2 regions of the Roseburia sp. AF15-21 genome follow, and region 1 is predicted to be linked to the other one. Evidence: a T-box and tRNA genes for the amino acid it is inferred to sense, from the RefSeq annotation. Region 1 holds a T-box; the other holds one or more tRNA genes.

The links. A T-box is a leader RNA that pairs with one kind of tRNA and senses whether it is charged. The one in region 1 lies ahead of DWW33_RS00565 (proline--tRNA ligase), so its partner is inferred to be a tRNA-Pro.
Region 2: it has a tRNA-Pro gene. The T-box ahead of DWW33_RS00565 (proline--tRNA ligase) is inferred to sense a tRNA for this amino acid. The anticodon was not compared.

Annotation. Positions count from the first base shown of each region.
Region 1 covers NZ_QUHG01000001.1:116,295-128,406, forward strand. Annotated here, with positions in the region: gene DWW33_RS00550 (ABC transporter ATP-binding protein) at 60-1,001, shown strand; gene DWW33_RS00555 (Gldg family protein) at 1,001-3,106, shown strand; gene DWW33_RS00560 (DUF4340 domain-containing protein) at 3,106-3,744, shown strand; T-box leader at 3,783-4,010, shown strand; gene DWW33_RS00565 (proline--tRNA ligase) at 4,083-5,786, shown strand; gene DWW33_RS00570 (chloride channel protein) at 5,958-7,232, opposite strand; gene DWW33_RS00575 (class II aldolase/adducin family protein) at 7,461-8,198, shown strand; gene DWW33_RS00580 (C-GCAxxG-C-C family protein) at 8,289-8,699, shown strand; gene DWW33_RS00585 (ABC transporter substrate-binding protein) at 8,930-10,324, shown strand; gene DWW33_RS00590 (carbohydrate ABC transporter permease) at 10,410-11,252, shown strand; gene DWW33_RS00595 (carbohydrate ABC transporter permease) at 11,252-12,112, shown strand, end outside.
Region 2 covers NZ_QUHG01000007.1:133,137-145,248, reverse strand. Annotated here, with positions in the region: gene aroB (3-dehydroquinate synthase) at 1-930, shown strand, start outside; gene DWW33_RS11120 (LacI family DNA-binding transcriptional regulator) at 1,032-2,051, opposite strand; gene DWW33_RS11115 (extracellular solute-binding protein) at 2,254-3,516, shown strand; gene DWW33_RS11110 (carbohydrate ABC transporter permease) at 3,571-4,464, shown strand; gene DWW33_RS11105 (sugar ABC transporter permease) at 4,457-5,302, shown strand; gene DWW33_RS11100 (glycoside hydrolase family 13 protein) at 5,310-7,088, shown strand; gene DWW33_RS15710 (hypothetical protein) at 7,162-7,299, shown strand; gene DWW33_RS11095 (GGDEF domain-containing protein) at 7,379-8,725, opposite strand; gene DWW33_RS11090 (LacI family DNA-binding transcriptional regulator) at 8,718-9,701, opposite strand; tRNA gene DWW33_RS11085 (tRNA-Pro) at 9,870-9,943, shown strand; gene DWW33_RS11080 (methylglyoxal synthase) at 10,161-10,634, shown strand; gene DWW33_RS11075 (Hsp20/alpha crystallin family protein) at 10,739-11,179, opposite strand; gene DWW33_RS16150 (hypothetical protein) at 11,211-11,336, opposite strand; gene DWW33_RS11070 (Hsp20/alpha crystallin family protein) at 11,393-11,860, opposite strand.

The DNA of each region.
Region 1 (12,112 bases):
TTTTTAACACAACTTTCTCATAGACTTTCTGAGGTAAGATGTTATAAGGAGGAAGAGACGTGATAGAGATTAGTCATTTGACGAAAAAATACGGGACGCATGTAGCGGTAGATGATTTGAATCTTACTATTGAGCCGGGAAGAATTTATGGCTTCTTAGGACCAAATGGTGCAGGCAAATCAACTACAATGAATATGATTACCGGATATCTGGGGGCAACAGAGGGAACCATTAAAATCAATGGATTTGATATTTTGGCACAGCCGGAGGAAGCAAAGAAATGTATTGGCTATTTGCCAGAGCTGCCACCTTTATACATGGATATGACGGTGGAAGAATATCTTTTGTTTGCAGCAGAACTTAAGAAGATTCCAAAGGAGAAACGGAAACCATATGTAGAAGATGCCATGGCAACCACAAAGATTACTGATATGAAAGGCAGACTGATTAAAAATCTGTCCAAAGGATACCGGCAGAGAGTCGGACTGGCACAGGCAATTTTAGGTTATCCGGAAGTTATTATCTTAGATGAGCCTACAGTAGGCTTAGACCCGAAACAGATTATTGAAATCCGTGATTTGATTCAGAGTCTTGGCAAGAAGCATACTGTAATTTTAAGTTCCCATATCCTTTCGGAAGTCCGGGCAGTATGTGATTACATATTTATTATTTCCCATGGAAAATTAGTTGCATCGGAAGAAACAGAAGAACTGGTAGAGCGGATGTCCGGTGGACAGGTAATCGAGCTTAAATTAAAAGCTGAAGAAGAAAAAGTAAAAGAAGTTTTTGCAGATGCAGAACATATTACTGCAGTAGAGACGAAAGAACTGCCGGAGGATGGAGTTACTGAGGTGACTGTAACGGCAGAAAAAAATAAAGATGTCAGAGAAGAGATTTTTCATATTTGCGCAGAAAGTGATATGCCGATTTTGGAAATGATAAATGGTGGTAAATCACTGGAAGATATCTTTCTTGAACTTACATCAAAGGAGGAAGAATAATGCGTGCAATATGGAAAAGAGAATTAAAATCTTATTTTCAGACAGTGACCGGATGGCTTTTTATTGCAGCAACACTGGCACTGTTTGGCCTTTATTTTTATGTATACAATATGTATTATGGTTCGACAGACATCAGCAGTACTTTATCAGCAGTAACGTTTCTGTTTCTGGTTACTGTGCCGATTCTTACGATGCGTACCCTGGCAGAGGAGCGGAAGAATAAGACAGACCAGCTGATTTTAACTTCGCCGGTATCAGTAGAAAAAGTGGTTCTGGCAAAATATCTCGCCACCGGAACTGTATTTACCATTAGTGCAGCGGTTATGTGTCTGGCACCGTTAATTATGTCAGCATATGGAAGTGTTGCTTTTGTAAAGAGCTATGTGGGAGTACTGGGCTTCTGGTTATATGGTATGACTTGTATTGCCATTGGAACCTTTGTATCTTCACTGACAGAAAGTATTGTAATTTCTGCAGTATTAACCTTTGTATTTCTCTTTGTGGGATATCTGATGACCGGAATTACCAATCTGATTTCACAGAATGGAAATATGATTACAAAGATTTTAGGCTGTTATGATTTGACAAAACACATGGATATGCTGATGCAGGGAATTCTTGATGTATCCGGCATTGTATATTATATTTCCATGATTATCCTGTTTTTGTTCCTGACGGTACAGTCCATACAGAAGCGTCGCTGGAGTATGAGCAGTAAGAAATTAAAGCTTGGCGTATTCAGTTCTGCCATGGTTGTGATCGGAATCGTGGTTACAGTCGTAGTAAACCTTGTAGTAAATGCATTGCCATCTTCCATTACGTCTATTGATTTGACAGCCCAGAAGATGTATTCCATTTCTGATGATACAAAAGAGATTCTTCATAATCTGGATGAGGATGTCACTATTTATGTTCTGGAAGCGGAAGGAAATATGGATGATACCCTTGCAACGACATTAAAGCGTTATGAAGGCGAATCTTCCCATATTTCAGTAGAATATAAAGACCCATCCGTTTATCCGAATTTTTATCGGGATTATACGGATGATACCTCTATCACCAGAAAGAGTCTGATTGTAGAAAGCAGCAAACGTTCCAAAGTAATTAATTACAGCAATATTTATGAGACCAGTATAGATTACAGTACTTATAGCAGCCAGACTACAGGTTATGATGGAGAGGGACAGCTTACCAGTGCCATTTCCTATGTCACATCGGATGAAATGCCGGTTATGTACGAACTGCAGGGACATGGTGAGACAGCATTGAACGGTGATTTTAAAGATGCTATTGAGAAAGCAAATGTCACTTTAAACAGCCTCAACCTGATGCAGGCAGACAGCATTCCGGAAGATGCACAGGCACTTATTATCAATGGACCGACCTCTGATTTTTCATCCGATGATGCGTCAAAAGTAATTGATTATATCAATAAAGGTGGAAAACTTTTGGTAACGCTATCTTATACAGATGCTGATATGAGTAATTTCTATTCGGTTTTAAATGAGTTTGGCATTACTGCAGTAGATGGAATGGTGATGGAGAGCAATACCGGTTCTTATTATCAGGCACCATATTATCTTTTGCCAAATGTAGAAAGCGGTGCACTGACTTCCGGTGTGGATGGCTATGTATTTACACCGTATGCAGTAGGTCTTACCTATAATACCGATACCGAAAATGTAACCTATACACCTTTACTTACCACTTCGGATGCAGCGTACAGTAAGACAGATGCTACAAGTTCCTTAGAGCAGACGGAGGATGATATTGCAGGACCGTTTACGGTAGGATTAAAGGCGGAAAAAACCATGGATGATACAAGCGCAGATATTCTTGTATATTCTTCCATGAGTATGTTTACGGATGATGCAGACAGTATGGTATCCGGAAATAATTTATCCGTATTTTCAAAATCCATTGCAAGCTATATTCCGGAAGACAGCGGTTCAGCAGTTGTGATTCCGGTCAAAGAATATGACAGCAGTACCCTGACCGTACCGGCTTCGGTTGTCATTGCATCAGCTGTAATCGGCATTGCAGTAATTCCGTTATTGCTTCTTGCAATCGGTATCGTAATCTGGATGAGAAGGAGAAAGAAGTAATGAAGAAACAGAAAAAACAGTTGATTGCTTTATGCATCCTGCTTCTTATCTGCATTGTGGCATGGGTTGGCCTGACGAAGTGGAATAAGAGCCAGGAACAGAAAAAAAAGGAAGAGGAAGAAGCTTCAAAAGTAACGGTGACAGATGTTAACACAGAAGATGTAAATGCATTTTCTTATCAATATAATAATGAGACACTGTCTTTTGTAAAAGAAGATGATACATGGTATTATGAGGCAGATAAAAGCATTTCTTTAGACCAGGATACTATGGAAACATTGATTGCCACCACAGCACAACTTACGGCAGAGCAGGAAATCAAGGATTATGAGGACTTATCAGAGTATGGACTTGAAACGCCGTCAAATACCATTACACTGACGACAGGGGATGGAACAACAACACTTCTGATCGGAAATAAAAATGACATGCTGAGCCAGTATTATGTAAAGACGAATCAGTCTGACAGTATTTATCTGGCAGGAAGTGCAGTATATACCACTTATCAGAAAGGCATTGCGGATCTTACAGTAACGGAGAGTACTGAGGAATCGGCGACTGAACAGCCGGAAGAGACAGAAGAAGCTGATACTCTACAAGACGGGGATACGGAAAGCACAACCGAAATTGCAGAATAAAAGGATTGACAAGTAAAATATCCGTTGGTAAAATATATGAGAAAGTGTGGAAGAGAAATAGTAATCATTGGAAGCCTTCAGAGAGAAAACGGCAGGTGAGAGTTTTTGACGGAAGATGATGAACCAGTCTTGGAGCTGCATATCCAAGCAGAAGTGAAGGTATGTCGGGTTCTCCCGTTACAGAGAGAAGGCATAAGAAGATGTGCCGGAGTGCAGGAGCAGTCCTGAATTTAGGTGGTACCACGGATGAAACATTCGCCCTAAGCTAAATCATAGCTTAGGGCTTTTATATTGCTTTAAGCAGATGAGTTGCAAGAATAGAAAAAGGAGATAAGAAAATGAAACTGGAAAAATTAGTTGGTGACCGGTTTAAAGAGAGACCGGCAGATTGTGTGATTGACAGTCATGCACTTATGGTAAAAGGTGGATACATCAAATATGTGGCAAATGGTATCTATTCTTCATTCCTGCCATTAAAGAGAATTACACGTAAGATTGAGCAGATTCTTCGTGAAGAGATGGACAAGGTAGACGGACAGGAAGTACAGTTCCCGGTTGTTATGCCTGCATCTATCTGGGAAGAATCCGGAAGATATGAAAGCATCGGAGACGAGCTGCTTCGTTTTACAGACAGAAACGGTGCCAGGATGGTACTTGGCATGACCCACGAAGAAGCAGCCGTACAGCTGGTTCGTGAGTATGCACAGAGCTATACCAAATATCCTTTTATGATTTATCAGATTCAGACCAAATTCCGTGATGAAGCAAGACCTCGTGCCGGATTAATCCGTGTAAGAGAGTTTACCATGAAGGATGCATATTCCTTCCATACCAGCCAGGAAGATTTGGAGCAGTATTATCAGAGAGTACACAAGGCATATGAGCGTATTTTTGAAAGAGCCGGTATTCCGGAAGTGGTATCCGTTGCATCTGATTCCGGTATGATGGGCGGAAGCCTTTCCCATGAGTTCATGCTTCTTACTCCGATTGGAGAAGATTCCATTGTACTTTGTGATGATTGTGGATACAAAGCAAATATGGAAGCTGCAGAAAATATTTCTGATATTCCAAGAGCCGCAGAATCAGCAGAACTGGAAAAGGTTCATACACCAAATATCCATACTATTGAAGATATCTGTGAATTCTTTGGCGATAAGACAAACAACTCCTGTAAAGCAGTTGTTTATCAGAAAAATTCAGATGACAGCTATGTGGTTGTATTTATCCGTGGCGATCTGGAAATCAATGAGACCAAGCTTGTTAATTATCTTGGTGACCAGATTCATGCTGCTGTTATTACAGAAGAGTGCGGATTAAATGCAGGCTATATCGGACCGGTTGGCTTACATATCAATGCACCTCATGTGGTTTTATATGATAAGTCTCTGGAAGGAAGAAATAACTTATCCTGCGGAGCAAATGAAGAGGAATACCACTTCAAAGGACTTGATATGGAGCGTGATGTAAAAGACGCAGAATATCATGATTTTGCTAAGGTATACGAAGGTGGAATCTGCCCGAAATGTGGTAAGAAGACCGTCCGTATTTCTAAAGGTATTGAAGTGGGAAATATCTTCCAGCTCGGAACCAAATATACCAAGTCCATGAAGATGACTTATGTAGATAAAGATGGTGAGAGACAGACTCCAATCATGGGCTGCTATGGAATCGGTGTCGGAAGACTTGCTGCTGCTGTATGTGAAGCCCATCATGATGAGTATGGTCCAATCTGGCCAAAGGAAATTGCTCCATGGCAGGTCCACCTTTGTGCAGTAAGACCGGACAATGAAGAAGTAAAGGCTTTTGCTGATGATTTATATGAGAAAATGCAGAATGCTGGTATTGAAGTTGTCTATGATGACCGTACCGTAAGTGCCGGCGTTATGTTTGCAGATGCAGACCTTCTTGGAATTCCACTTCGTGTTATCGTAAGCCCTAGAAATATGAAACAGGGAATCGTTGAAGTGACATCCCGTGATAAGACCTTAAAGGAACAGGTTCCGGTAGAAAACGTATTTGAAGAGATTCAGAAGTACTTATAAGAAGAGATTAAAAATAGCATATAGTGAATGATATAAGAAGAACTTCTGCCGGTTGGAAAACAATCAGCAGAAGTTCTTTTTGTGCGAATAGCGAGAAAAATCGCATGCCTGCATGCAGATTTGGCAAGCACCGCGATAACTCGAGAAACTCGCAAAGCGTGTTTCTCGTAGTTAGTGCGTCTGTTTATTAATATAGCTTGTCTTAAATTTTGAATACATAATCTTCTGGCTGCGGTACAGTCCGTAATAGCCGGAGAGCATATAGCTGAATGCAATCGCAAGAAGCAGGAATGGCATTGCAGCGAAACCGAACATTTCAAAGCTGATCAGCAAAGAAGTAATCGGGCTGTTGGTGACACCACAGAAAATGGCAGCCATACCGATGGCGGCACATAAGGTTGGGGAGAAACCGGTCAACGTTCCAAAGAGACAGCCGAAGCTTGCACCGATAAAGAAAGTAGGAACAATTTCGCCACCTTTAAAGCCGGCACCAAGGGTCAGGGCGGTAAAAATGATTTTTAAAAGAAAAGCTTCCGGAGCCACTGTGCCGTCAAAACATTTGGAAATAATATTAACGCCGGTTCCATTGTAATCCTGATTACCTGCCAGAAGGGTGAGGAGAATAATGATGCAGCCGCCTGCCGCAGCACGAAGGTAAGGATTTTTGATAAATTTACGGTAAATGGCTTCACTGTAATGTAAGGAAATACAGAACAGGATACTGACCAATGCACATAAAACGGCAAGAATCGTTACGGTAACTGCAGAAGAAATTCCAAATTCCGGAATGTCTAAAATGGCAAAGGACGGCGGCGCAATCTGAAAGTGTAATGCCAGACCATGTGCTACTAAAGCAGAGATAACGCATGGCACTAATGCAGAATAGTGCATGATGCCGACACTGACTACTTCCAGCGGAAAAATAGCTGCAGCCATCGGTGTTCCGAATAAGGCGGAAAAAGCAGCACTCATGCCGCACATAATCATAATATGTTTATCTTTTTCATCAAAACGGAAAAGTCTTCCGAGAGAATTTCCGATGCTTCCGCCAAGCTGAAGTGCTGCACCTTCCCGGCCGGCAGAACCACCAAAGAGGTGTGTGATTAAGGTGGAGATAAAAATAAGCGGAGCCATACGCAGTGGAATTTCATCCCCAGAGTGGATGGCGGAAAGCACCAGGTTGGTTCCAGTATCCTTTTCATCATGGAGAAGATGATAGAGCAGTACAATCACGATTCCACCCAGCGGAAGAAAGAAGATGAGCCATGGATAAGCAGTTCTTGTATCGGTGACCCATGTCATGCCAAAGTAAAAGGCAATTCCCACCATACCGATGAGAAGACCGGACAGAATAGAAAAAATAATCCATTTTATGGCGGTACGCAGACGACGCAGATTGTGTTTGATTTTATGTATCACAAGTTCTTTGGTAACTGGTTCGTTCATGATGTAGTAACTCCTTTTTTATATAAAGTAAATATTATAAGCAGAAATTGTTTGTATTTTTTGAAAAATATATATTCTATAAGAAATAGTAGCATTCTGGAAATAAATTTACAAGATGAATGAAGAGATAAATGAAGAGAATTTTATTTGCAAAAAATAACCGGGGTGACTATAATAAGTGAAGGCTTTCTATAAAATCTGGAAATTACAGGCAATGGAGGAAGAAAGATGGAATCAGAAATCAGGATACGCCGGCAGATGATAGAGATTGGAAAAAGAATTTATCAGAGTGGAATGGTGGCTGCCAATGATGGTAATCTTTCTGTGCGTATATCAGAGAATGAAATTTTGTGTACGCCAACCGGAATATCTAAAGGATATATGACGGAAGAATGTTTATGTAAGATAAATCTGCAGGGAGAAGTCTTATCCTGTCAGGATGGGTTCCGCCCGTCTTCTGAAATGAAGATGCATTTGAAAGTATATGAAAAACGTCCGGATGTAAGAGCAGTTGTACATGCGCATCCGCCATATGCCACAACCTTTGCGATTGGCGGTCAGGCATTAAATCGTGCAATCATATCAGAATCCATTGTAAGTCTTGGCTGTGTGCCGGTAGCAGAATATGGGCTGCCGTCTACGCAGGAAATACCGGATGCCATTGCACCATATCTTGACTATTTTGATGCGTTGCTCTTAGCGCATCATGGGGCACTGACTTATGGAAAGGACCTGACGGAAGCTTATTACCGGATGGAGTCGGTAGAATTATATGCAAGACTTCTTTACCAGAGTAAAATGATGGAAATGGACCGGGAGCTGGATGCAGATACGGTACACAAATTGTGTCTGATGCGGGAAAAGGCAGGAATGAAGAATCCGGAAACAGTCTGTGGCAGTAAGAAATTATTATTTGAAAGCTGCCGTGAGTGTATCCGCAGGAAAAATCTTTTGCCAGATGGATAGAAAAGAAAACGTTTGGCAGAAGGCAGCATTTTATAAGCAAGAAAAAGTTATTACAGAGAATAGCGGGAAACAGAAAAAGGAGATTAGAAGATGACAATAGAAGAAAGAGTAAAATTAGCAGAAGAAAAACATCACAGTGGTTATAACTGTGCGCAGGCAGTATTATGCAGTTACAGTGATAAGCTTGGAATTGACGAGGAAACTTTATTCCGTCTGTCCGAAGGATTCGGCGCAGGAATGGCAGATATGCAGGGAACCTGTGGAGCAGTAACCGGCATGTATATGATTGCAGGAGCACTGGGAAGCTCGGGAGCAATTGAAAAGGGCATGACCAAAGGCAGAACATATCAGACAGTAAAGGGACTGACAGCAGCATTTGATGAAAAAAACGGCTCTCATATCTGTAAAGAATTGAAAGGAATTGAAACCGGAAAGGTTTTGCGGAGCTGCGATGGCTGTATTGAAGATGCAGTCCGTATTGCAGAGCGCTTGTTTTCATAGAAAAAACACAATTTAATGGTAAAAGTGCACAAAAATGGAATGCCAAAATTATATAAGTGTACAAAATGTTGAAAACCCCATTGCTATTTTTGAGTAATGGGGTTATATTATATACATCCACTGAAAACGTTACCGAGAACGTAACCAACCAGTTTTCAGACAAGTCGGTATACAGATTGGGGAAGAGGTTTTCAGGAAGGACAGCATATTATATTTTAGGAGGATGTACTATGAAAAGAAAATTAGTATCTCTTATGTTAGTTGTATCTATGACAGCAGCTATGGTTGCTGGATGTGGAAGCGACGACAAGAAAACAGCTGACAATAATGCAGCAGGAACAGAGAAGACAGATGACAGCAAAGAAGCAGCAAGTGGTTCTGTTTACTACTTGAACTTCAAACCAGAACAGGATCAGCAGTGGCAGGATCTTGCAAAAGCTTACACAGATGAGACTGGTGTTCCAGTTGAAGTTGTTACAGCAGCATCTGGTACATATGAAGAGACTTTAAAGTCTGAGATGGCTAAATCTGATGCACCTACACTTTTCCAGGTAAACGGACCGGTTGGTCTTGCAACATGGAAAGATTACTGTGCAGACTTATCAGGAACAGATGTTTATTCACATGTTAAGAGTGATGACTTTGTACTGAAAGATGGAGATGAAGTAAAAGGTATTGCATATGTACTTGAGACTTATGGTCTTATTTACAACAAAACAGTATTAAACGCATATTGCGGAATGGACGGAGCTAAAGTTACTTCTATCGATGAAATCAACAGCTTTGCAAAATTAAAAGAAGTAGCAGATGATATTCAGTCAAGACTTGCAGAAGTAAGTGAAGCAGCTGGTCCTGAATATGACCTTAAGGGTGCATTTACTTCAGCTGGTATGGATTCATCTTCTGACTGGAGATTCAAAACCCATTTAGCAAACCTTCCAATCTACTATGAATACAAAGCAGATGGAATCGGATCTACAGATGCTATCAAAGGAACTTACCTTGATAACTACAAACAGATCTGGGATTTATACACAACAGATTCTACTTGCGAAGGCTCTATGTTAGCAAGCAAGACTGGTGATGATGCAACAGCTGAATTTGGCTTAGGCGAAGCTGTATTCTATCAGAATGGTACATGGGCATACAATGATATTATCAATGCTGGTGTATTAACAGATGATGACCTTGGAATGATGCCTATCTACATCGGAGCTGATGGAGAAGAGAATCAGGGACTTTGTACAGGATCTGAGAACTACTGGTGTATTAATGCTAATGCTTCTGAAGAAAACATCAAAGCAACAGAAGATTTCTTGAGCTGGGTTATTACAAGTGACACAGGACGTGACGTTGTTGCTAACCAGATGGGCTTCACAACACCATTTGATACATTTGATGATGGATATCAGGCAAGCAATGCATTCATGGATGCAGCTAACCAGTACATTGCAGATGGTAAGACTTCTGTAGCTTGGTGCTTTACAACAATGCCTTCTGAGGCTTGGAAAGATGGCGTAGGTTCTGCATTAACAGCTTATGCTGCTGGAACAGGTTCCTGGGATGATGTTGTAACTGCATTCGTTGATGGCTGGGCTTCTGAGTACGCAGCAGCAAACGAGTAAGACTTATCACATATAATCAGAACAATATGTGAAAAAAGGGCGGGCGGATATCGCCTGCCCTTTATAAAGGGAAAGGAAAAATATTATGAACAAATCAATTAAAAAATATTTTCCTCTTTTTGCACTTCCAACGTTAGTTGCATTTACAATTGGTTTTATAATTCCTTTTGCTATGGGTATCTATCTTTCTTTTTGTAAATTCACAACTGTTACGGATGCAAAGTTTGTAGGACTATCTAACTATACCAAAATCTTTGGAGATGAGACATTTGTTCACTCATTATGGTATACAGCACTCTTTACAATTGTTTCTGTGCTTGCCATTAACTTTTTTGCATTCGTAATTGCGATGCTTTTAACAAAGGGTATTAGAGGAACAAATGCGTTCCGTACCATTTTCTTCATGCCGAACCTGATTGGTGGTATTGTATTAGGATATATCTGGCAGTTGATTTTCAATGGTATTCTCGCAAATTACAGCAGAACATTGGTATATAATGAAAAATATGGTTTCTGGGGTATGATTATCCTGATGTGCTGGCAGCAGATAGGTTATATGATGATTATCTATATCGCAGGTATCCAGAATATTCCTGGAGATTTGATTGAAGCTGCAGAAATCGACGGGGCAACTTCCTGGCAGGTACTTAAAAATGTAACCTTACCGATGGTAATGCCATCTATTACCGTATGTACATTTTTAACACTGACCAACGGATTTAAATTATTCGACCAGAACTTAGCATTGACAGCAGGTGAACCTGCAAAGAGATCACAGCTTTTAGCATTGAACATCTATGATACTTTCTATGGTAGAAACGGATGGGAAGGCGTTGGTCAGGCAAAAGCAGTTGTATTCTTTATTCTGGTAGCAATAATTGCACTTGGACAGAACTATCTGACCAGACGTAAGGAGGTGCAGCAGTAATGAGTAATGTAAGAAAAGCAAAACATGGCTGGATTTTTACCATTATATTTACTATTTTAAGTGTACTGTGGGTACTTCCAATTGTAATCGTATTTATGAACTCCTTTAAATTAAAGGCATATATTAACCGATTCCCGTTCCAGTTAGGACCGTTTAAAATGACTGACGGATGGGACAGATTTGTTGCCGGAGTACAGAAGGCATTTGTTGGATTAACCAACTATGCAGAAGGTATCCGCAAGATTAACTTCTTTAATGCGTTTGGAACATCATTATTTATCACAGTATGTTCTGTTGCAGTAATTATTCTCTGCACATCTATGTGTGCATGGTATATCATCCGCGTGAATGATAAGTTTTCAAAAGGTTTATATTGCCTTTGCCTGTTTTCCATGATTGTACCTTTCCAGATGGTAATGTTTACATTATCCAAGCTGTCCAATATGTTACATCTTGGAAATCCGGTTGGAATCATTTTAGTATATCTTGGATTTGGAGCAGGACTTGCGGTATTCATGTTTACCGGCTTTGTAAAGAGTATCCCGCTTGAAATCGAAGAAGCAGCAATGATTGATGGATGCAGCCCGATTCAGACATATTTCCAGGTTGTATTCCCGATTTTAAAGCCTACGGCAATTACAGTTGCAATTCTTCAGGTAATGTGGATCTGGAATGACTACCTTCTTCCATATCTGGTACTTGATATCAGAAAATGGAAAACGATTCCGATTGCAATTCAGTATTTGAAAGGTGGATATGGCTCTATCGACTGGGGCGCAATGATGGCTATGCTGGTACTGGCAATTCTTCCAATTATCATTTTCTATGGAATCTGTCAGAAATATATTATCGAAGGCGTT
Region 2 (12,112 bases), on a different contig from region 1:
CTGCAGGAAGCAGGTTATCAGGCAAAGGAATTTGTCTTTGCGGCAGGAGAGACCAGCAAGACCAGAAAAACCAAAGAAGAGGTCGAAGATGCTATGCTTGAGGCTGGCTTTCGGAGAGACTGCTGCATCATTGCCGTTGGTGGTGGTGTGGTAACCGATTTGTCTGGATTTCTGGCAGGAACCTATGGCAGAGGAGTGCCATTCATTAACTATGCTACGACACTTTTGGCGGCGGCAGATGCATCTGTTGGTGGAAAAACCGCAGTAGACACACCACTGGCAACGAATCTGATTGGACTTTTTAACCAGCCGGAGAAAGTATATCTTGACATTGCAGCATGGAAAACACTGCCACAGCGACAGTTATCCAGTGGTATGGCAGAGACAATCAAGCATGCCTGTATGGCAGATAAGGAAATGTTTGAATTCCTGGAAAAACATATGGAAGATATTTTTGCGGGAGACAGAGAAGCCTGTGAATACATCGCAAAGAAGAACTGCCAGATTAAATATGCTGTGGTAATGAAGGATGAAAAGGAGCAGGGCTTAAGAGAAATCTTGAATCTGGGACATACGGTAGGACGTGCCATTGAGACAGTCAGTGACTACAGACTGCTTCATGGAGAAGCACTTTCCATTGGAATGGTAGCTATGACAGAACTGGCACACCGACTTGGTTACATGACAGAAGAAGAAAAAACAGCAGTAAAGAATCTGTTAGAGAAAGCGAAGCTGCCGGTAGAGATTCCGGAATACATTGACCGGGAAGCCCTGGTTAAGAAATTATATACGGATAAGAAAGTCCGGGACGGAAAACTCCGTTTCGTTGTAGAGAAAGGAATCGGTGGAATCGTAGAGTTTGAGGAAGGCGTATTTGCCACACCGGTGGAAGAAGCCGTTGCAAGAGATATCATTATGAAAATGAAATAGTGAGCAATGAAAGTTAATGATAAGCTGATTGGCTTATCATTAATTATCATATAATGAGCGCAAAAGGGAACAAGCCCCTGTCAGATTGACAGGGGTATTTTTTATGTCAGTGGTCTGGTGCTTTCTCCCTGGATGATAACAGGAAGCGTTGTATAGCTTTGGATAAGAAGTTCCGGGTTCTGAAGCTTACGGATCATCATGGAGCCTGCCTGCACACCGGTATCATAGACATTGATGTCTACAATGGTAAGATGTGGGTCGATGATGCTGGAATATGGGTAGACGTCAAAGGTAAGTATGGCAACGTCATCCGGGATGGAAAGCTGCCGGTCTTTGACTGCCTGGATGACACCTAATGCGAGGGTGTTATTTTCACATACAATAGCGCGAGGCGGTACAGGCTGTGTCAGCATATCAGAAGTAACAGAATAAGCGTGCTGGCAGCTGGAATCGGTATTTCCGATACGGGCAGCCGGAATGTGAAAGCCTCTGTCTAACATGCCTGCCATAAATCCTTTTTGACGCTGGGCGGAAATATAATCAGTTTTGCGCTCTCCGATAAAGGCGACATCTGTATAACCACAGGCTATCATGTGGGCAGCGGCATATTCACCGGCAAGGGCGTGGTTGGTATCTACCCAGCACAAGCGGCTTTCAAAACTCGGATGCCCAATGATAATGTGTGGAAAGCCTGCATCCAGAATAAGATTTGCAATTTCTTTATTAATGGCAGAGCCGTGGATGATAAGACCATCGGAGGAACCGCTTGTGATAACTTCACTGACTTTTTCTCCGGGATAGCGTTCTTCAGAAGTGTTGACAAGTGTCAGGGAATAGTTGTTTTCGGACAAGGTATGGTGTACGCCGCACATAATGTCAAACATATGCGGATTCCGATAAGCAGTATCTTTCTCCAGATTGGTAAGATAGACAATATTGGAAGTAGCACCTTTTGCAAAGCTTACAGCCCGGGAGTTAGGGGTATAATGAAGCTTTTCAATTGCTGCATGAACCTTTTCCACAGTGGCTGGGGATATGGTGGTCCAGTGATTTAAAACTTTAGAAACAGTGGATTTGGAAACACCGGCTTCATTGGCAACATCATTGATGGTAACAGACATAAAATACCTCCTGAAAAAATGTATAAATTTACAAATATAGTATAGCGGTTTCCTAACAAAGTCAATCATTTTTGACAAATAGACATTGTAAACAAGGGAAAAAAGTGATAAATATAGACTTAGCAAGAGGAACCAATTGCATGAAAAAAAGAAGAATAAAGAAAACGGTTTCCTAAAGAAACCGGAAAACGGAGGTATTTTTATGAAGAAAAGGGTGTTGAGTCTGTTGCTCTGTACCGCAATGACAATCGGCACATTATCCGGTTGTGGAAAAGAAGCAGGAAATGACGAAGGAAAGACTACAGAAGTACTTGGAAATGATGCAGAGGATGAAATGACAGAAGTAAAAATCTGGCATGATGGGGATGAGAATATCATGCAGACCATTGCAGATTGTGCGAATGAGAAACTGGCAGAGGATAATATCAAGGTTACCTTTGAAAAGAAGAGCGGTCTGACCGACCAGCTTCAGTTATATGGAAATGATGAATCCAACGGACCGGATATGTATCTTTATGCACATGATTCATTGGGAACATTTGCAGAAATGGGGATTTTAGCTCCGATTACGGATGTTATCAGTGAGGATGTAATGGCGGATTTATTACCGATGACCGTAGAAGCAGGTAATTATAAGGATACCCAGTACCTGATGCCGGTTTATTATGAGACATTGCTCTTTATGTATAATAAGGCAAAATGGGAAGGTGATGTGCCGGAAACAACGGATGAACTGTATGATTATATGGTAGCACATACCGATGTGGATGCAGGAACTTATGCGCTGGTAAATCAGCATTCTACCGCATACAATGTGGCACCGGTAATCAATGGTTTTGGTGGATATATTATTGATAAAGATGCAAATCCTGGATTAAATACACAGGAAACCAAGGATGCTATCGCATACAATCAGAAATTTGCAGCATTGGAGGCAGATGGAGATTACAACACTGTAACTGCATTATTCAATGAAGGCCAGGCAGCAGCAATCATCGGTGGACCATGGCTGGTATCCGGAATCAAGGCAGCGGGCATTGACCTTGGTATTAAATCCTTAGCGGATTTTAAACTTCCGAATGGAAACGGACTGGCACCATATTCAGGTGTACAGAGCATTGGTGTCTTAAAATATGCAGCAGAAAATAAGAAAGAAGCAATTGCAAAAGTATTAGAGACAATTGCAAGCCCGGAAGTAGGTATTGCATTGGCGAATAAATCAAACTGTGCACCGGCAAACAGCAAAGCATATGATGACGCAGATGTTGCTGCAAATGAGATGATTATGGCAATGAAAGCAACTGCAGAAACTGCGCAGCCTATGCCAAACATTCCACAGATGAGCGTTATGTGGGGTCCGGCAGAAGAATTTTTGGCAGCAGTCAACAAATCAGGGGAAGATATTGACACTGCAGCAGAGACTTATCAGCAGGAGGCATTGGATGCCATTGCAGATATGCAGTAAGCAGGAGTTTGTTTAGAAGCAATAAAGAGGAAAATTAGGAAGAGAAGTGTGTATATGAAGAACAAACGGAAATTAACACCATGGCTTTACAGTATGCCGGCACTGATATTGATTGGAATGGTTATTGTATTCCCGATTATTTATACGGGCTATATATCACTGACCAATATGAATCTTTTTCACTGGTCAAATTATGAATTTATCGGACTATCCAACTATAGCAGGGCATTATTAAAGGCAGACTCCGGTTTCCTTGGAGCACTGTTTACAACATTACTTTGGACCACATTAAATATGGTGATACAGGTAGTTGTGGCATATTTTATTGCATTGGGATTTCAAAGAGAAGATTTAAAGGGAAAACGTGTATACAAGACTCTTTTGATGTTCCCGTGGGCAATGCCTGCATATGTGTCCATTCTTTTTTGGAGGGTAGGCATTTATAACACAGAGTTTGGTCTTCTGAATAAGATTCTGGTGGCACTTGGCTTTGGAAAGGTAAATTTCCTTTCCACCAATGTGCCGGCATTTCTCTCCTGCATGACTCTAAACCTGTGGATGGCATTGCCGTTTATGATTATGATGATAGACGGTGCACTGTCCAGCATTGACCGCAGCTATTATGAAAGCGCAGAACTGGATGGAGCAGGTTTCTGGTCAAAGAACATCCATATTACCGTTCCGGCAATGAAAGGAATTATTGCACCGGCGGTTATTATGACGACATTTACCACATTTAAGCAGTTTGATATCGTATATCTTCTTACGATGCAGAAGGGAGCATATTCAGGGGCAACCTTACAGACCGTAATTACTTATGCACAGCAGAATGCGTTTGTTTCAAATAACTATGGGCTGTCCTCTGCGGTATCTATTATTATCTTTTTCCTCATCATGGTATTTTCGCTGTTTACCAATCGAGGGGTAAAGGAGGAAAATTATGACTAAGAAAAAGAGAAAACAGATTTTACAGCTTAGCGGATTACATATTTTTTATATTATACTGTGTCTGCTGGCACTGGTACCGATTTTATATGCGTTGAATCTTTCCTTTGAAAGGGGAAGTGGAGCATTGTCCTCCGGATTATCTTTGTTTCCAAAGGAATTTACACTGGATAATTATATAAATATACTGACGCAGAAGCCGTTTTTGCGGTGGTTTTATAACTCTGCCGTATTAAGCTTCTTTACAATGGTCATTGCTATCGGATTTGCCATGGTGTCATCTTATGCATTTTCAAGATACCGTTTTAAGGGAAGAAATGGCATTTTAAAATTACTGCTTCTCTTAAATGCATTCCCGCAGATTCTGTCCATGTTTGCATTATTCCGTCTTTTAAAACAGATGAATATGCTGGATACGAAACTGGGACTGGTGATTATTTATGCGGGAAGCATGTGCATTTTCTCTATCTGGAATATGAAGGGGTATTTTGATACCATTCCGATAGAAATCGAAGAAGCATCGAAAATTGACGGTGCATCGGATTTCCAGCTGCTGTGGAAGGTAGTAATGCCGCTGGCTCGTCCGGCAATCATTGTAACTTCTGTGATGGTACTTATTTTTGTATGGAATGAATATCTGTTTTCTACAACATTTCTACTGAATGAAAACAGTTATACACTGGCAGGTGGATTATATCAGTTACAGTCCAACGATTACACCAGAAGCTGGGGAATGTTCTCCGCAGCCGCTATCCTGGTATCTGTTCCGGTGCTGATTATTTTCTTCTGTATACAAAAGTATATGGTATCCGGTCTTACTGCAGGTGGTGTGAAAGGATAGAAATAAAATGGAAAAAGAAGCAATTTTGCATATTCCACTGTCACAATTTGCCTTTGCAGAAAAAGAAGACCGGCTGGTAATAAGAATCCGTTGTAAAAAGGGCGATTTAAAACGGTGCGTGCTGCTTTGGGGAGACCGGGTGGCGATGGAAGAGCCACTTCCGGTGAAACAAAGTGAAATGGAACATGTGGCATCCGATATGCTTTATGATTATTATGAAGTTAAGATTACGTCTCCGTATACCAGGGTATGCTATTATTTCCGGTTAGAGGACGATACAGAAAGCCTTTATTATTATGGAAGAGGATTTGCAGAGAAACTGTCCTGTGGCAGGGCAGAATATTTCCAGTTTCCATATATTCGAAGAGAGGATATTTTAGATATCCCGGAGTGGGCAGAAGACATTGTTATGTATCATATTTTCCCGGACAGTTTTGCGAATGACAGACGGGAACTGAAGGAAAAAGCGACAAGGCATATGCTTTTGCCGGATGAAAAAAGCGACAGCAATGGAAAAATTTTACCGGACCGGATTTGTAAGAATCATCTGGGTGGTACACTGAAAGGAATTTGTGAAAACCTTGACTATATCGGAAAGCTTGGAATTAACTGCATTTATCTGAATCCGATTTTTGAAGCGGCGTCTTATCATAAATATGATACCATTGACTATTTTGAAATCGACCCCTGTCTTGGAAATAAAGCGGATTTAAAAGAACTGGTGCAGCAGTGCCACAAGAGAGGAATCCGGGTTATTTTAGATGGTGTATTTAATCATTGTGGTGCAGATTTCTTTGCATTCCGGGATGTGCGGCAGAAGGGAAAAGCATCAAGATATTATAACTGGTTTTATCACCTGCCGGAAACGATACAGTACGCTGATCCGCCGGATTATGAGGCTTTTGCCTATGTAAAGGAAATGCCAAAGCTTAATACCGGAAATCCTGAAGTAGTGGAGTACCTTTGTAATGTTGGAACTTACTGGATTCGGGAAGCAGATATTGACGGCTGGCGCTTGGATGTGGCAAATGAAATCAATCATGAATTCTGGAGAGCCTTCCGTCATGCGGTGAGAGCGGTAAAAGAGGATATGTTTCTAATAGGCGAAATCTGGGAAGAAGCAGGCATCTGGCTTCAGGGAGACCAGTTTGATTCTACGATGAATTATACTTTTTCTTATCTGTGCCGGGATTTTTTTGGAAAGGGAGAACTTTCGGTCAGTGAATTTGATGCCCAGATGCAGCGGATGATTTACCGCTACCCATGGCAGGTGAGCCTGGCACAGATGAATTTTCTGGATTCCCATGATATTCCGAGATTTTTAAGCTATTGCAATGGAAATAGAAAGAGAATGGAGCTGGCATTTTTCTATCTCTTTATGGGAGTGGGCGTGCCATCGGTATTCTACGGGGATGAAGTGTATATCGAGGGAATGAAAGAATTGGAGTATCGGGCAGCCATGGACTGGCAGAGAGCATCCGGACAATCAGATGAAACTGAACCACAGTCTTTATTGCCGTATCAGGATAATTTAATCGGAAAATTCAAGGAGTGGATAGCACTTCGGAGAGAGCATCCGGCATTACGCAGGGGAAATTATCGCACCATCTATTGTAATGATGTTACCGGTGTTTATGCATTTTCCCGCTGCTATGAAGAAGACCGGGTGCTGGTAGTGCTGAATACAGGCCCTGACAAAGTGGAACTTACTTCGGCAGAAATACAGGAGCTGCAGGAAAAAAATATAGAACTGTCTTCTTATGAAGGAAGACTCGTGGCATTCTGAAAAAGACAAGTGACATTACAAAATACTTGTGTTATACTTTGAAAAACAAAGTGACGCAGGGAGGGTGTTTGCTATGGTTATTTTAATTGGAATTATTATATTTGCAGCCGTTATTGGATTTTATGCCTGTTTCGGACGCAGAATCAATGAAAATATTGGCTCTGGATTCGGAAAAGAGTACATGAAAGACAAATGGGGAATGGACGAATAATGAAAGAATGCCGGATGGTTTACCATCCGGCATTTATATATGTCATATATATTCTTTCCTTCGGAAGGATGATACGAAATCAGACTTTCTTGATGCTGCTGCGACGTTTTGCTTTCTCCTCGTAGAGGATTGCATCAGAGTGCTTGAGAATGTCTGTTAAGTCCATCTGCGGATTACAGTAGAAGTCGTAGATGCCGACAGAGATTTCTACATAGAAAGGTTTATCGCATACGGCATTAAAAGCATCGCTCTCTGCTTTCAGATTCTTTAAAAGCTGCTCCTTGAAATCCGGTATATCGGTTAAAATAAAGGAAACAAATTCGTCACCGCCCAGTCTTGCAGTAATGGCATCCTTTGGCAGGCATTTACGCAGCCGTTCGGATACTGTGCGTAACGCAAAATCCCCGGCAAGATGGGAGAAACAGTCATTGATTTCTTTTAAGTGGTCTAAGTCACCAAAGAGAAGATAAGCTTTTTTGCCGGAATTGGATTCAATTGCATGGGATGCCCGTTCCATAAATCCACGGCGGTTCAAAAGCTGGCTTAAGTCGTCATATTCGGAGATATAACTTAAGATGCTGTTCTGCTCCTGAATGACTTTCATGGAATCCTGTAATTCTTTCTGAATCTGGCGTTCGCTGGCATTTAACTGGATAAAATGCAGGAGTGCACCAATCTGGAGGCTGCAAATCTGCATAAAGGAAATATCTTTCTGTTCCACTTCGCAAAGCAGCAGACCGAACTGTTCATCTCCGGAAAAGAGGATAAATGATGTATAGCAGTGGCTGTGTTCCTTTGGAAGAAAACTGGAAAATCCATTGGCAGTCGTTACTTTTGGACGTTTGCCCGGTTCATGGTAGACTGATTTTTCATCATGGTAATATGCTGCCAGATAGATTTCGTCCGGGTACTCTGCAAGCTCATTTTCCTGATGAATGACCGGTTTGTCAAAGAAGAAAAAGAAGGAACTTTTGACATTCATCAGATGCAGCCGCTCCATGATATGTGTAATCGTTTCTTTGAAATTGGCACCGGAGTTAATCAAATCTCTTGTAAAGGAAGGTACAAACCAGGCTTTCCGGTTAGAATCCATGATTTCTTTTTCTAGCTGGAAGACATCCGCAGAATGAACGTATTGCTGGGTAAAGGATAAAATGCCGGAAAGCTGTGTCTGCAGCAGTTCTTCCTCCGAGAAGTTAATCAGTGTACGGAGTAATGAAGTAAGTTGCTCTAGGAGCATTTCTCCGGAAATATGGGGATATGCAGTAAGCTTTCTCAGATAACGAATCAGAGGCTCGTTGGAGAAGTCAGTTCCCTTCCGGATAAAGATTTCTTCATATATATTTTCAAAATATGCATGTAGAACTTCGGTATAGTAATTACGATCTTTTTCGTATGAAATGGAAGAGAATAATTCCTCAGCCATAGCATCGACCTGCTGGTGTATAAAATCGTGCAGCTGCTCCATGCTGATATGACGCAGTGTGGTAAAGCCGGTGTGCAGCTGGCAGCCGCAGGAGCTTCTCTGGTGAAAAATGGCTGACATCCGGCAGGATTTGTGGCTTCTTTCCCTGACAGAGCATAAGCGCATTCTGTAATGCCTGGTAGCTGAACTGGAAGCTGCTGTGGGAAACACTGGTCAGTGGTGGCTCCATGGTTTTTGCGTGGTCAATGTCGTCAAAACCGGTAATGGCAATGTCATGTCCCACCAAAAGGTCTCTTGCAGCACAGACGCGGTATCCTGCCTTTGCCATATTATCATTTGCAAAAGCAATTGCCTCTAATTCCGGGTTGTGGTCTAGGATATATTCCACCTGCTCGGTGACAAGCTCTGAGTAGTTGCCATAGACGACCATATCATTCGTGACCGGAAGCTGATGTTCCGCCATAACATCGCGGTAGGCTTTCAGCCGTTCATTGGAGTCTTTGTTGTTAGCTGGTCCTGCTACAAAAGCAATCTTACGATAGCCATGGACATTCACAAGATGCTCGATACATTGCCGCATACCGTTGTAGTTGTCAGCAATCAGATATGGAATGTCAGGATCGTCCGGTGTGTCCTCTAACATCAGAAATGGAATATCTTTATAATGGGAAAGAAAGTCTGCCTTTACCTGGTTACTTTTAAAAATAGAAAGAGAACCATAGGTAATAATGAGTGCATCCGGTCTGGTAAAATGCACATAATCATAAATCGTATCAAACTGATAATTATAGTCTCCATCAAAACTGCAGGATAAAATATCTTTACAATATTGTGGCATCTGAGGTCCCATCAGAAAAATAATATTGATATCTTCTTCTCTGGCACAGGTATAGAAGCCTCGAAGTAAGTCTTCTGAGTAGCTGGACTGGGTGTCACCTAACATAATTGCAATTGTTGGTCTCTGGTTGTTCTCCATAATGTGCCTTTCTCTGGTAAAAAAAGTTGCTTCGGCATTGTAAAAGCCTTTCTTATGATTGACTTAAGTATAACATAAAACGATTAAGTAGAAAAGAAAATAAAAATATTACTGGACAAAAAATGTGATATATGCTAATATAGTTGAGCGTGTGAAAGAACTGAATAACGATGCGTGGCTCAGCTTGGTAGAGCGCTGCGTTCGGGACGCAGAGGTCGCAGGTTCAAATCCTGTCGCATCGACGAAAAAAACGAGTACACTGTTAGGTGTGCTCGTTTTTTATATGAAGATTTCTACCCAAACATTGTCTGGAATCATCCTGTCATGTTATAATGAGCGTAAGCAAGTCAACATATAAGCGTGATTGGCGAGCTGCAATTGTTTATCAGGAGTTGATTTTCACTTGATAAATGAAATGGTTGGAAAATAATACAATAAAGGAGAAGACACAATATGAGTATGGAACCGGATTTTCTTACTTTGACAATCGGAAAACAGAAAAATATTGCATTGATTGCTCATGATGGAAAGAAAGCAGAACTGATCCAGTGGTGCAAAGACAATGCAGAAACTTTAAAGAAGCATTTCCTTTGTGGAACCGGAACAACAGCAAAAATGATTACAGACCAGACGGGACTGCCGGTAAAGGGCTATAACAGCGGTCCGCTGGGCGGAGACCAGCAGATTGGTGCTAAGATAGTAGAGGGAAAAGTAGATTTCGTGATTTTCTTTTCAGATCCGCTTACTGCAGCACCTCATGACCCGGATGTAAAAGCGCTGCTTCGTATTGCCCAGGTCTATGACATTCCGATTGCCAATAATAAAGCAACTGCAGATTTTATGATTCATTCCGAGTTGATGGATGAAGAATATAATCACAATGTGATTAATTTTAATAAGAATATCAGACAGCGGGCATCGACGATAAAGTAATGTCAGCTAAACTACGAGAAACACGCAAAGCGTGTTTCTCACATAAAAAGGAGAGGCGGTGTGAATACTCACACCGCCCCTTTTTCCTTTTAATTATCCTGGTATTATCCCTCAATGGAAATATATTTCTTTTCTTCCACAGCAGGTTTTGCTTCTTTCTTCGGAACGGTCAGAGTCAGGATACCATTTTCAAAACCGCCTTTGATGTCATCCTGAGTAACGCCATCTCCGACATAGAAACTACGCTGGTAAGAGCCATAGTAACGTTCTTTACGGATATATTTGCCATCTTTGTCTTTTTCGTCCTTGTTGTCCTGGTGTTTGGCATTGACGATGAGGTATCCGTCTTTCAGCTCAGCCTGGATATCTTCTTTCTTAAAGCCCGGAAGTTCAAATTCCAGTTCATATCTGTCGTCAAATTCCTTAACGTCAGTGTTCATGGCAGCGCGGTTGTCTGCAGCAGGAGCATTGTAAGCTCCGAATGGAAATACATCATCGAATATATCATCTACAAAGTTGTTTGAAAAAATACTTGGTACTAACATAAGTCATTCCTCCTGAAATAGTCTATTGTAATTAGTAATAATGTTTCTTGCTTCTGTGAGCTTCTCTGGCTTCCTCAACAGCCTCATGGTCGGCTACATTAATTTTAGCTTTTACTTTCTTCTTTTTTAATGGATGTTTTGGATTTTTGTCTGACATAATAACATGCTTCCTTTCTTTTACATCATCAGATATCTGAAATACAATGTCTGAAATTATCCTTCAATTGCAATATATTTGTGGTCTTCTACTGCAGGTTTTGCTTCTTTCTTCGGAACGAAGAGTTTTAAGATACCGTGTTTAAATTCGCCCTTGATATCTTCTTCGGTAACGGCATCGCCAACATAAAAGCTTCGGCTGCAGGCTCCGGAATAACGTTCCTTACGGATGTACTTGCCGGATTTCTTATCTTTATCTTCCTCATCCAAGCCTTTGGCGGCACTGATGGTCAGGTAACCATTTTCTAAGGAAGCACTTACTTCGTCTTTCTTAAATCCAGGTAAATCGATTACCAGTTCATAACCATTATCTTGTTCCTTGATATCTGTCTTCATCAGACGTGCGGCTCTACGACCGTAAAGTTTTTTCTCAGTTTTTTTCATATCCATGTTATCGTCCATCCATGGAAAATCCTCAAAGAAGTCATCAAATAAATTCTCTCCAAAAATACTAGGCATCAACATAAGTCATCTCTCCTTTTTTAAATAAATCTATCTATGCTTGTTTACCTTGTTTCTTTGGAACCGGGATGTTTTAGGAACCTCTTTTTGTTCCTCTCCTTTGTTCTGACTATGTTATAACACCAATTATTAGCACTGTCAAGATGTGAGTGCTAATAAATTTGTGAAAAATTTGTGAATTGGTTGCAAATTGTGAGAAAACTAAGAGAATATAAGGGAATACGCTGTGAAAAAGAAGAGAAAATAAGTGAATGT